DNA from 2 places in the Knoellia sp. LjRoot47 genome. Region 2 is predicted to be linked to the other one. Evidence: riboswitches for the same ligand, from Rfam matches in the RefSeq annotation. Region 2 holds a riboswitch; the other holds the start of a gene.

Region 1 (6,022 bases), on a different contig from region 2:
ACCTATCGGGACACTTTTGTATTGCACGACGAAGCGGATCAAGTCCGCAGGCTGGTGCTGGTCCTACAGAAGAATCGGCGGGACGAGACCAAGCTGCCGTGTCCTGGCTGTCGTAGTGACAATATCGGTGGCAATTCGTACCCAAGTTTCGGAGTCAAGAGCTGGGAGTGCGCAAACCCGCTCTGCACTGACCGCAGCATCTATAACCGGGGCAAGCGCTACGATTTCCGTTCTCTGCTCAAGGTGGAAGGTATTGAGGTCGATGGCAACCAGATTTCCGTCGAAAGTGTACGGCGATGGCAACGCGATGTCCTCCCTTTCCTCTCTGATGGGGAGATAATCGACACGCTACTTGCGCACTATTCAATGCGAGGTGATGTTGTAGTCCTGTTGGATACCAAGGCGCTGGCCTCGAAAGCTCTCGGTCGTGAGGTCCGCAGTGGGGAGGAGCCGGACACCGCGAGCCATCGTTTGGACTTCTGGGACTCCGCCTTCTTCCGCAGGTTTTTGCCCATCACCACCCCGGGCGTAGGTTGCATGCCCCTCCCGACATCAGGCGTCGGGGCGAAGGCGAGTCTCGGTACGAACCAGTCCAGTTGGTGCGTCCTCGAGGGCGACGCGATCGACGTTCTAAGCGAGATCCCAGACGACACTTTTGACCGGTCCATCACGTCGCCTCCGTATTACAACGCACGCGAGTATTCGCAGTGGCCGAACCTTTATGCCTACATGCATGACATGTACCGGATCGGCGAACAGGTTTTCCGAACACTTAAGCCGGGCGGATTATACGTTTACAACATCTTTGACTACTTCGATAACGACAGGGTCGTCACCTTCAGCGATATGGGCAAGAAGCGCTTGCTGCTATCCGCGCTCATGGTCGACACGTTTCGTCGAATTGGATTTAGCTACCTTGGCTCAGCCGTATGGGACAAGGGCGATATTCAGGGGAAGCGTGGATTCAATGCCGGAAACTTCGCGCCCTTCTATCAGTCGCCCTTCAACTGCTGGGAACACGTCTTGGTCGTGCAGAAGCCGATGTCGGGACCCGCGAGTGGGGCGCAGAGAAGTTTCCTGCCCGGCATTAATCAAGCCCTCCGGATTCATCCAGTGGTGAAAATGCTTCGTGGGCAAAACATTCTTGGCCATACGGCGCCCTACCCTTCGGAGCTTGTGACCGCTCTGCTTGCTGGCCTCCCGGTTGACTCCCTCGTCCTGGACCCCTTCGCTGGGTCTGGTACAACGGCTCGTGCGGCAATCAGTGCCGGACACCGGGCAGTTCTAATCGAACGAGACTCCACCTATGCCGACCTTAGTCGTCGTCTGACGCGGGAGCATGCAGCCAGCATGGCGGAGGAGCGAACTAAGGAGACCCTGTTCTGATTGGTCCAAGCTCCTGGCCCAGCCTCATGGGCCATCGGGTATCGCCCGGAGTCTGGCGGCTCCCCGAGTTGGGATGCGGCGAACTAACTTGCCCTTGATCCCCGCCGTCGGCATAGTTCCAAACTCGACGTCGTCGAACAGGGCAACCACGGACTGCCGCTGACTTCGTAGAGTCCATGCCAGCATGTCGTGACCGCGTGGCGCGAAGTTGATCCAGCCGTTCGCAACTGGCCAGATCGCGATGTCTGTCGTGGGGCGATCCCCCAGCGGATATACGAAGGGGATCGCGCCAACGGGGTGTTCAAAATATCGAATGACGTCCTCTTGGGGCACCTTGGCAAGAAAGCAATGGATGGCATCGCCGGGAACGTTTGCGGCGTGAAGGGTTGCGCCCGCAGGAATCGTCTCGTCGGAACTGAAGCGACGCGTGATGGCTCCGTCACCCCAGACAAGGAGATCGTAGGCCTCAGTCTCGTGCGCAATTGTGTAGTGGCCTTCTCGCTTGAGCCAGATCGCCATCGCCCAAGCTTCCTGAAAGCGAATGTCCGACATGGTCATGCCGTAGAGCCTGCAGAGCCTGGCCAGATCTTGGAGGGAGACGGGTCTAACTTCAAGGAGAATCCACATTAGTGCCTGTTGGGCTGGCAGGAGGGTACGTCCGGCACGCGCAACGTGGGACTTGCGCTTCGCTACGTTGTGTCTCCGGCAACGGAGGGTCATGTTCGAGAGGTAGTCTGCGTCTCGCGGATCCGGGTAGGTTTCGCGGCCCTCAATGTGGTCCGCCTGAAGGTCCAGCCTCGTCCCGCAGTCAACGCAGCGCCCTGTCATGGAATAGAGCCATGTTCGGACGTGGGACCAGAATGATTGACCTGTGTTCAGCGTGGCGTGGTTGTCTTTGAAGCCATAGAGAGTGGCACTTGAGGAGGCTATCTGAGTGCCTACCTGGGGTGGGTTCAGTTCACCCAGCACGGTTGTCGTGATTTCACGCCACGTGACGACGCCGTCGTCAACGAGATTTTCCGCCATTTCGCGCCACCTCGCTTCGTCCCATGAGGCGTCGTGAAGGCCATGAGCATTCTCGGCGATTCCTTCCTCTGCGGGCTCATCGGTCACGTGGCTAATCCTTCTTTTGGCTTGAGGAGTTACAAGTTGCTCACAGTGGCCACGGGAAATGGCGCCCGCCTACATTCGATCGATCCAGGTGTCTTCCTCGCGGTCGTCCCATGACGACCACGCCCTGAGCGAAGTGGGGGGTTGGGTTGGCTTTAGTTGCGCGAGAGCCTGGTCCGCCTCAGCGCTGGTCAGCGAGCGTAGTGAAGCCACTTGGCGCGCAACTGCGGCTTCGATGGCGGCCTGGCGGGCATCCATGGACCGAAGTCCCATGCCGTCAAGTACCAACCGAAGTTGACTGACTTGCGCATCGGTGACCGGGCCTTTGGCGGATGGCTCAGGAGCAAAGGTTTCGGGCTGCTGCGAGAGGAGTTCCGACACGGCATCATGTTACGGGGGAACCGCAGGTTGGTGACGTCATCTCGAGATTCTTGCGGCGTCGGCCGCCGAGGACGGTGCGACAGCGCCGCCCGCAGGCGCCTCGCCGGCGAAGCCGGCGCCTTGATCTGATAGAGGTCAATTCGGCAGTGAGGCCGATGCCGCGCGGCACCTTGAACTCAGAGGAGCCTGGATCGACGGGGAGGACATGATGGCTATGGAGGTACTAGTGAAGGTCGCGAGGGATCGCGACTCTTACGTTGTCTGGTCCTTCGACATGGACTGGCCGAAGGCTTGAGGTGCCCGGATCGACGTGGAAGATCTGGCGTCGGCCGAGGCCTTCGAGCTCGCAGATCAGCGAGGGATTGCCTTTATCGGTTCAGAGCCAAGCCCGGGTTGGGGCGGTTGGGACGACTCGCAGGGTCTGCAAGTTGGTGATCTTGGGGAGATTCACAGGGCCGGGCTCCAAACGATGCTTGAGCGGCTGGAGGAAGATCCCGATGCGGACGTCAGCGACCTACTAGGTTCCATCGATTCCGATGACGGCGATGAGTAGCCCCGCGTGGTGACGGGCTGTCGACGCTTACCGCAGTTCCGAACTGCGTTGTCAGTCGACGGCGATACAGTTCGAACGCTTCAGAGTGACATCGACAAGCACCTGGCTTGATGTCCAGCAACCTCCTCCGCGGAGGTGCTCCAGGGAAAGAGCTGGCTCGCCCATTCGGGCAGGCAAATGCGGATCTCCACGAGTATCGAGGGGTCCTCGTCCTAGGAGGTTCGTTGTCTGAGTCGTTGCACTCCCCGCAGGTCCAAGTGGCCGTGATCGTTCGGAACGCTGAGCGAGTAGTCGCCGAACTCGACCGAGATGACGTCCTGATGGCGCACGGCTACGCCTTGACGCTGATCTCGCAGGCGACAGAGCTGGCCAATGACCTTGAGCTGAAGGTTCGACAACTTCCTCCTGCCGAGCATGAGCGTGCCAATCCTTACCGCCACGTACCTCTGCACGGGGTCACGACGCAGGAAGCAGTGGCCCGGCTGACCACAGAGGACCTCCTGACCTCATGCCGCTACACGAATTGGACGCACGAACACCGAGCGAACCCCATGGCGCGATGGTGGGTGAGTAAGCACATGTCGATCCTCGTTCTCGAGCTCAAGAGACGTGGCCTTGACGAGGACGCATGGCGCGACGGACCCCGCTCCGAATGACCCGCTCGCCGTCGGTGCTGCTCGTTGATGACGTGCGCGATTTCCGCGACCGGAGACCCGCCGCTATTGCTCGCTCATCAAGGGAGGCGATGACCTGGCTACGCCGTCGCGGTGATTCCACGATCGCTGTGATATGGCTCGACTTCGATCTGCAAGGCGGGGATACCGCGCAGCCCATTGTGGACTACCTCGTTGACGAGGCAGCATCGGGCACCCCAGTCGCGGTTGCTCCCATCGAGGTGCACAGTTCAAACGCCAGAGCGGGGCGTCGGATCTACGACGATCTCCGCAGCGCCGGCTATAACGTGCATCGAAACTTCGCGGCCAAGCTTTGGACGCACCAACGCCACCCTGAACGCGGTTGGCGAACTGTCCCCAACGCCAGCCGGACGATGCGAACCAAGGCGCCTACGGCGGAGTCTTTGCAGTGACCAGAAGGCGCGGGCCCCTTAGGTAACCGGCTGCGATGCCGATACGGAACATGGCCACACGGGTCTGATGACTCGAGCTCTGAGAAACCGGCACGGCGTGGGCTTGCGCAGGCCAGCCACGCGCGTTCATCCCCGTCCTCGTCCTCAGCGCATGCGACCCAGCCTCGCGGACGGGGAAGACCGGAGCAACGGTCTACCGCAGGTGACCTGCCGGCGGCTCTTCGCCCAAAGGGTGGTCGTCTCAGGACGAGAGACCTTCAAGACTTGGTAAAGGATCCGGTTCCAACTGGATGCACTGCATGACCCGCTGCGCAATGGCTGTGGAGGAACACGCCTCCGCGGATGCAAGGGGACACCATGCACACCATTGTCAGCACGCTCGTCGCCGCTCCCGGTGACACCACCAACCTCCAGGCTGGATCAAGGAGAACATCATCCCGTTGCTCCTCCTGCTTGTCGCAGTGATGCTCTTCGTCGTCGCCCAACGAGGTGACAACGCGGAAGTTATGCGCGTCGTAGGTGGCGTCGTTATCGCTCTCACGGTCCTTGGTCTCGCTACCAGCGGCAACGCGGGCGAGGTCGGCACCTGGCTCGCCAGCCTGGCGACGGGTTGAGTCATGTGACTGCCCGTCGACGACGAGATCTACAACGTCAACTCGGTCTGGCTTGGCCCGCCCGGTCGCACCCTGCCGTTTCGCGCGCGATACGTCTGTGTGCCGTGGGGGCGGTCGTGCTTGTTCTGCTTCAGGGCACTTAGCGCCGCCTCGGCATCGGCCTCGGCTTCTTCGTCCTGAGCTACAGCGTCCTCGCGACCGTCGGGATCACGCGGGGCATCCTCGTGTTAGTCGATCCCCCGTATTCTCGACACTGCGCGCGCTTTCCAGCGACATCAGTGCTCCACGCGCCGACACGAGCCTTGATCGCGCCACCTTCCACGCCCGCCTCGGAGCGCCCTGTCCCGGGCGAGTGCTGTGCAAATGAAGGACGGCGTTGACACAGTGAGTTCGAGCCTGTCATCTCATCGACTCACCTCGCCACTGCAGCGTTAGCTCAGCGACAGGCCCGCACGCAATGCAGTATGGGTTGAGTGGAGACGAACGTACGAACGCCTATGCAAATCTTCAGCCTGCCGCAGCAGCTGGAGGTGCCGCTGTTTCAGCGTCCGTACGTGTGGGACGAGGGCGATCAGTGGGAGCCGCTTTGGGAGGACATCCGTCGACTGACGGAGATGCGACTCGCCAGCCCGGGGACGCTGGCAACTCACTTCCTTGGCGCGGTGGTGGTTCAGGCACACGAGGGTGCCATCGGCACCCTGAGCAAGAGCAACATCATCGACGGTCAGCAACGACTTACCACGCTTCAACTACTGATGGACGCTGCAGGCGCGGTCCTCGAGTCGGCTGGCTTCGACGGCCTTGCGGGCCAGCTCGAGAGCTTGACGCACAACCAGGCGAACTTCGTCGCCTCTCAGTCATCCCGCCTAAAGATCCGGCATACGAATCGTG
Region 2 (6,022 bases):
CATACGTCGACGGTAGGAAGCCTGCGGGGACGGCCCAAGCGGCAACGTCGGCAGCTGTGGACGACCGGGACCGCCCTACCGTGCTGTGGACAACTCAGGCGGTGAGCCGCCCCGCCCAGATGGCGATGTTGCGGCGGTGGCGGGCCAGGACCAGCAGGGCCATGACGGCGAGCCAGACACCGACGCCACGGTCGATGTCGCTGCTCGCTCGTACAGTGAGAACCACCCCGGCGACGAGCAGGTAGCCGGTCGCCAGCACCGAGGCGTCACCGAGCCTCTTGACGAAGGGCAGGGCCACCGCGAACACGAGGACGGCCACGAGCGCCATCCACGGCGCCACGGCGAGGATCGCGCCGAACGACGTCGCGACTCCCTTGCCGCCGCGGCCGCCGAGGTAGGGGCTGTAGATGTGCCCCAGCACGCACGCGACACCGCCGAGCAGTGCCGCCCACGTGCCGAGCGTGCGGAGCACGACGAAGGTCGGCAGGAAGCCCTTGAGGACGTCGAGGGCCCCGACCGCGATCCCCCACTTGCGACCGATGACCCGGCCGAGGTTCGTCGCGCCCGGGTTGCCCGACCCGACGCTGGACACCTCGATCCCCCGACGGCGACCCACGATGGTCGCGGGGTTGATGCCGCCGATCGCGAAGCAGACCGTGGCCACGACGAGCGCGAGGAGGACCTGGGCCGGGACGGCGAGGTTCACGGCGGTCCGGTCAGGCCCGCGGACTGATCGCGATGGCGAGCGTGCCCGGCCCGACGTGGGCACCGACCACGGCTCCCAGCTCGACGACGACGAGCTCCTCGAGCCCGTCGACACGAGAGCGCAGGCGCTCGGCGAGCTTGTCGGCGCGTTCGAGCGAGTCGAGGTGGTGCACGGCGACGTCGACGCTGTCGGTACCGGATGCGGCCTCGACGGCGAGATCCTCGAGGCGGGCGATGGCGCGAGACGAGGTCCGGACCCGTTCCAGAGGGACGATGGCGCCGTCACGCAGACCGAGGATCGGCTTGATCGCCAGGGCGGACCCCAGCAGGGCGTTCGCCTTGCCGATCCGCCCGCCACGCCGCAGGTGCTCCAGGGTATCGACGTAGAAGACCACGGTCGCCGCATCGCACCGGGCGCGCACGAGGTCCGCGACGTCCTGCGCCGAACCACCCCGTGAGGCGAGTTCGGCGCCGGCGAGCACGGCATACCCCATCGCCATCCCCATCGACCGGCTGTCGACGACGGTCACCGGCACCGGCGACGAGTTCGCGGCGAGCTGCGCGGACCCGAGGGTGCTCGACATGTCGGCCGAGATGTGGACCGAGACGATCGCGTCGGCACCCTTGTCGGCGAGGTCCTGGTAGACGTCGAGGAACGCCTGCGGCGCCGGTCGGCTCGTGGAGACCGGCGTGAACGTCCGCAGGGCCTCGGCCACCTCGCCGGGCCCGATGTCGACGCCCTCGCGCCGCTCCTGACCGCCGACGACGACGTGGAGCGGCACGACACCGATGCCGTGGGCGTCGACCAGCTCGGGAGACAGGTATGCCGTGGAGTCGGTGACGAGTGCGGTGGTCACGTCCCGAGGCTAGTGCTCACGACGCCGCGCCGTGGCCACCGTGCCGAGGGTCGGTCACCAGAGCAGGTCGACGAGCGTCTCGCGCTGGTCCTCGACCGGCACCCAACCGCGTCCCTCCACCTGTTCGTATGCCGTCCCCGGCCCGTCCGCGGCCAGGCTCGCCACCGCGGCGAGGAGCCGCTCGACGTGTGCCTCTGTCGTCGCGAGACCCGCACTGACCCGGACGGCGGTGGTCGTCCCCGCCTCCTCGTCGGACAGGAGCGCGTCGACGAGGAGGTGAGCGCAGAACTTGCCGTCGCGCACCCCGATGCCGTGCTCGGCGGACAGCGCCGCGGACACGAGCGAGGACTCGAGGCCGTCGACGGTGAAGGTGACCACCGGAGCACGGTCGGACTCGTCCCCGAAGATACTGAACGTCTCGACACCGTCGATGTCGCGAAGACCGGTGACGAGCCGCTCCGTGAGCCTGCGCTCGTGCGCCTCGATCGCGCCGCGGTTCTCACGGACGGCCGCACAGGCGGCCGCCAAGGCGATCGCGCCCAGGACGTTGGGTGTCCCGCCCTCGTGACGGGCCGGTCCGGTCTTCCACGTCGTCGACAGGGGGCCGACCGCGGCGGTGGCCCCTCCGCCGGCGAGGTAGGGCGCGGCCTTGTCGAGCCAGTCGGACCGGCCGACGAGCACGCCGGCGCCGTACGGCGCATAGATCTTGTGCCCGCTGAAGGCGACGTAGTCGACGCCGAGAGAGTCGAGGTCGATACGGCGGTGACCCGCGAACTGCGCGGCGTCGAGGGCGACGCGCGCCCCGCGACCGCGGGCGAGGGCAGCGAGGCGCTCGACCTGCCAGTACTCCCCCGTGACGTTGGACGCGCCGCTGAGGACGACGAGCGTCGACGAGCTCGTGCTCCGCTTGAGCGCCTCCCGCAGGAGCGCCTCGGCGTCCTGGTGGGTGAGCGGCACGGGGAGCCGGGTCGTCCGGCGCTCCTCCCACGGCAGCAGGGTCGCGTGGTGCTCGGTCGCGAAGACGATGACCTGGGTGCGCCGCGGCAGCGCCTTGGCCAGCAGGTTGAACGAGTCGGTGGTGTTGCGGGTGAAGACGACCTCGTCGCCTTCACGGGCACCCACGAAGCGGGAGACTTCGTCACGCGCCGCCTCGTAGTAGTGGCTCGAGACCTGGCTGGTCCAGCCCTGACCCCGGTGAACGCTGGAGTACGTCGCGGTCGCCTTCTCGACGGCAGCGACGACGCTCGCCAAGGCAGGGGTGGAGGCACCGTGGTCGAAGTTCGCGTACTCGACGAGACGGCCGTCGCAGGTGGGCACCGTGGGAGCTGCCACGACGGCGGGAACGGCGACGGTGGAACCGCCGCGGCTCGAGCCCGGTGCCCGCGGCGCTGCAGCGGGTGCGGGCACGGAACGCAGCCACGGCTGGCGGCGGTCCCGGGTGATGGTGTGCGGAGTCGAGCTGGCGATGGACATCTACTGCTCCCTGGAGAGTCGGTGGACCCTCGAGGTGCTCGTGAGTCCGCGCTTGCCGACTGCGTTGCTGCAGCCGACCAGGTCGTCACCCGGAGCACCCCACCGCGGAGGAGGGTTGCCGACCAGCAAGCCGGGGCTATGCGCTGGTACTCATGACCTTGTGCACCGACTGTAGCGCCGGCCACCGCCCTCGAGGGGCACGTTTCACCATCTGGGAACCCGCCCTCTCTCGACACCCCGACGTTCACCCGACGAACGTCACTCGGGACAACCATCTCGCCGCGTTCCGATTCCGGCGCCTGGAATGGCGCAGGACAATGTCCAGAAATGAGAAATGGCCCGCCGGGTGGGCGGGCCATTTCTTGAATGTTTGTCCGGCTGCGTCCTACTCTCCCACACCGTCACCAGTGCAGTACCATCGGCGCTGAAGGGCTTAGCTTCCGGGTTCGGAATGGAGCCGGGCGTTTCCCCTTCGCTATGACAGCCGAAACTCTATGGAGATGTCAGTGGATTCACACCCCGTGTTCTCGGGGGTCCCGACCGTATCTCGGGAACTGCACAGTGGACGCGAGCACAACAAAATCTTTTGGTGTGTATCAAGTTATCGGCTTATTAGTACCAGTCAGCTACATGCATTACTGCACTTCCACGTCTGGCCTATCAACCCAGTAGTCTAGCTGGGAGCCTCTCGGACACGAGGTCCATGGAAATCTCATCTTGAAGCGTGCTTCCCGCTTAGATGCTTTCAGCGGTTATCACTTCCGAACGTAGCTAATCAGCGGTGCTCTTGGCAGAACAACTGACACACCAGAGGTTCGTCCATCCCGGTCCTCTCGTACTAGGGACAGCCCTTCTCAAATTTCCTACGCGCACAGCGGATAGGGACCGAACTGTCTCACGACGTTCTAAACCCAGCTCGCGTACCGCTTTAATGGGCGAACAGCCCAACCCTTGGGAGAGACTCCACCCCCAGGATGCGACGAGCCGACATCGAGGTGCCAAACCATGCCGTCGATATGGACTCTTGGGCAAGATCAGCCTGTTATCCCCGGGGTACCTTTTATCCGTTGAGCGACGCCGCTTCCACAAGCCAGCGCCGGGTCACTAGTTCCGACTTTCGTCCCTGCTCGACATGTCTGTCTCGCAGTCAAGCTCCCTTGTGCACTTACACTCGAAACCTGATTACCAACCAGGCTGAGGGAACCTTTGAGCGCCTCCGTTACCTTTTAGGAGGCAACCGCCCCAGTTAAACTACCCACCAGGCAATGTCCCTGATCCGGATCACGGACCGAGGTTAGATATCCAGAACGACCAGAGTGGTATTTCAACGTTGACTCCACCGACACTGGCGTGCCGGCTTCACAGTCTCCCACCTATCCTACACAAGCCGTACCGAACACCAATACCAAGCTATAGTAAAGGTCCCGGGGTCTTTCCGTCCTGCTGCGCGTAACGAGCATCTTTACTCGTAGTGCAATTTCGCCGAGTTCATGGTTGAGACAGTGGAGAAGTCGTTACGCCATTCGTGCAGGTCGGAACTTACCCGACAAGGAATTTCGCTACCTTAGGATGGTTATAGTTACCACCGCCGTTTACTGGGGCTTAAATTCTGAGCTTCGACCTTACGATCTAACCCGTCCTCTTAACCTTCCAGCACCGGGCAGGCGTCAGTCCGTATACATCGTCTTGCGACTTAGCACGGACCTGTGTTTTTAGTAAACAGTCGCTTCTCCCTGGTCTCTGCGGCCGTTCAGGCTAGTCCGTGAAGAACTTCACCCTCTGGGCCCCCCTTCTCCCGAAGTTACGGGGGTATTTTGCCGAATTCCTTAACCATGATTCACTCGATCGCCTTGGTATTCTCTACCTAACCACCTGAGTCGGTTTGGGGTACGGGCGGCTCGAACCTCGCTAGAAGATTTTCTTGGCAGCATAGGATCACCCTGCTTCCCGCATTCGCGGTCACTATCAGGTCTCAGGACATGTGTGACACGGATTTGCCTATGTCACTCCCTACACCCTTGGACGTGGACTACCATCGCCACGCGGAGGCTACCTTCCTGCGTCTCTCCATTGCTTGACTACTACCAGATCGGGTCGCGCGCTCCGCCCGCATCGGTCCGAAGACGTCAGCGGGTTTCAGGCGCTTAGCATCAAAAGGTTCGTCATGGGCGGTTCTTCGCCGGTTCCGGAATATCAACCGGATGTCCATCGACTACGCCTGTCGGCCTCGCCTTAGGTCCCGACTTACCCAGGGCAGATTAGCTTGACCCTGGAACCCTTGGTTATTCGGCGGACGGGTTTCTCGCCCGTCATTCGCTACTCATGCCTGCATTCTCACTCGTGTGGCCTCCACGGCTGGATCACTCCGCCGCTTCCCTGGCCACACGACGCTCCCCTACCCATCAACACGCTTGGACCACCAACCCGCAGGTGTGGTGGCCGGGCAATATGTCAATGCCACAGCTTCGGTGGTGTGCTTGAGCCCCGCTACATTGTCGGCGCGGAATCACTTGACCAGTGAGCTATTACGCACTCTTTAAAGGGTGGCTGCTTCTAAGCCAACCTCCTGGTTGTCAATGCAACTCCACATCCTTTCCCACTTAGCACACGCTTTGGGACCTTAGCTGGTGGTCTGGGCTGTTTCCCTCTCGACTACGGAGCTTATCCCCCGCAGTCTCACTGCCACGCTCTCACTTACCGGCATTCGGAGTTTGGCTAACGTCAGTAACCTGTTGAGGCCCATCGGCTATCCAGTAGCTCTACCTCCGGTAAGAAACACGTGACGCTGCACCTAAATGCATTTCGGGGAGAACCAGCTATCACGGAGTTTGATTGGCCTTTCACCCCTACCCACAGCTCATCCCCTCAGTTTTCAACCTAAGTGGGTTCGGTCCTCCACGACGTCTTACCGTCGCTTCAACCTGGCCATGGGTAGATCACTCCGCTTCGGGTCTAGACCCAGCGACTCATACGCCCTGTTCGGACTC

Evidence for each region. Region 2 has a riboswitch for S-adenosylmethionine ahead of ACSQ11_RS16510 (aminotransferase class V-fold PLP-dependent enzyme). Riboswitches for the same ligand answer to the same signal wherever they lie in the genome.
Region 1: linked by a shared signal. The riboswitch ahead of ACSQ11_RS05020 (hypothetical protein) and the one ahead of ACSQ11_RS16510 (aminotransferase class V-fold PLP-dependent enzyme) in region 2 are both predicted to bind S-adenosylmethionine.

Annotation. Positions count from the first base shown of each region.
Region 1 covers NZ_CAXUQS020000001.1:998,535-1,004,556, forward strand. The annotation lists gene ACSQ11_RS05005 (DNA-methyltransferase) at 1-1,386, shown strand, start outside; gene ACSQ11_RS05010 (hypothetical protein) at 1,411-2,499, opposite strand; gene ACSQ11_RS05015 (hypothetical protein) at 2,569-2,877, opposite strand; SAM riboswitch class IV at 3,508-3,616, shown strand; gene ACSQ11_RS05020 (hypothetical protein) at 3,655-4,086, shown strand; gene ACSQ11_RS05025 (cyclic-phosphate processing receiver domain-containing protein) at 4,083-4,517, shown strand; gene ACSQ11_RS05030 (DUF4268 domain-containing protein) at 5,629-6,022, shown strand, end outside.
Region 2 covers NZ_CAXUQS020000002.1:381,187-387,208, forward strand. The annotation lists gene ACSQ11_RS16495 (helix-hairpin-helix domain-containing protein) at 1-3, opposite strand, end outside; gene ACSQ11_RS16500 (glycerol-3-phosphate acyltransferase) at 95-706, opposite strand; gene ACSQ11_RS16505 (DegV family protein) at 717-1,562, opposite strand; gene ACSQ11_RS16510 (aminotransferase class V-fold PLP-dependent enzyme) at 1,617-3,035, opposite strand; SAM riboswitch class IV at 3,079-3,193, opposite strand; rRNA gene rrf (5S ribosomal RNA) at 3,408-3,524, opposite strand; rRNA gene ACSQ11_RS16520 (23S ribosomal RNA) at 3,628-6,022, opposite strand, start outside.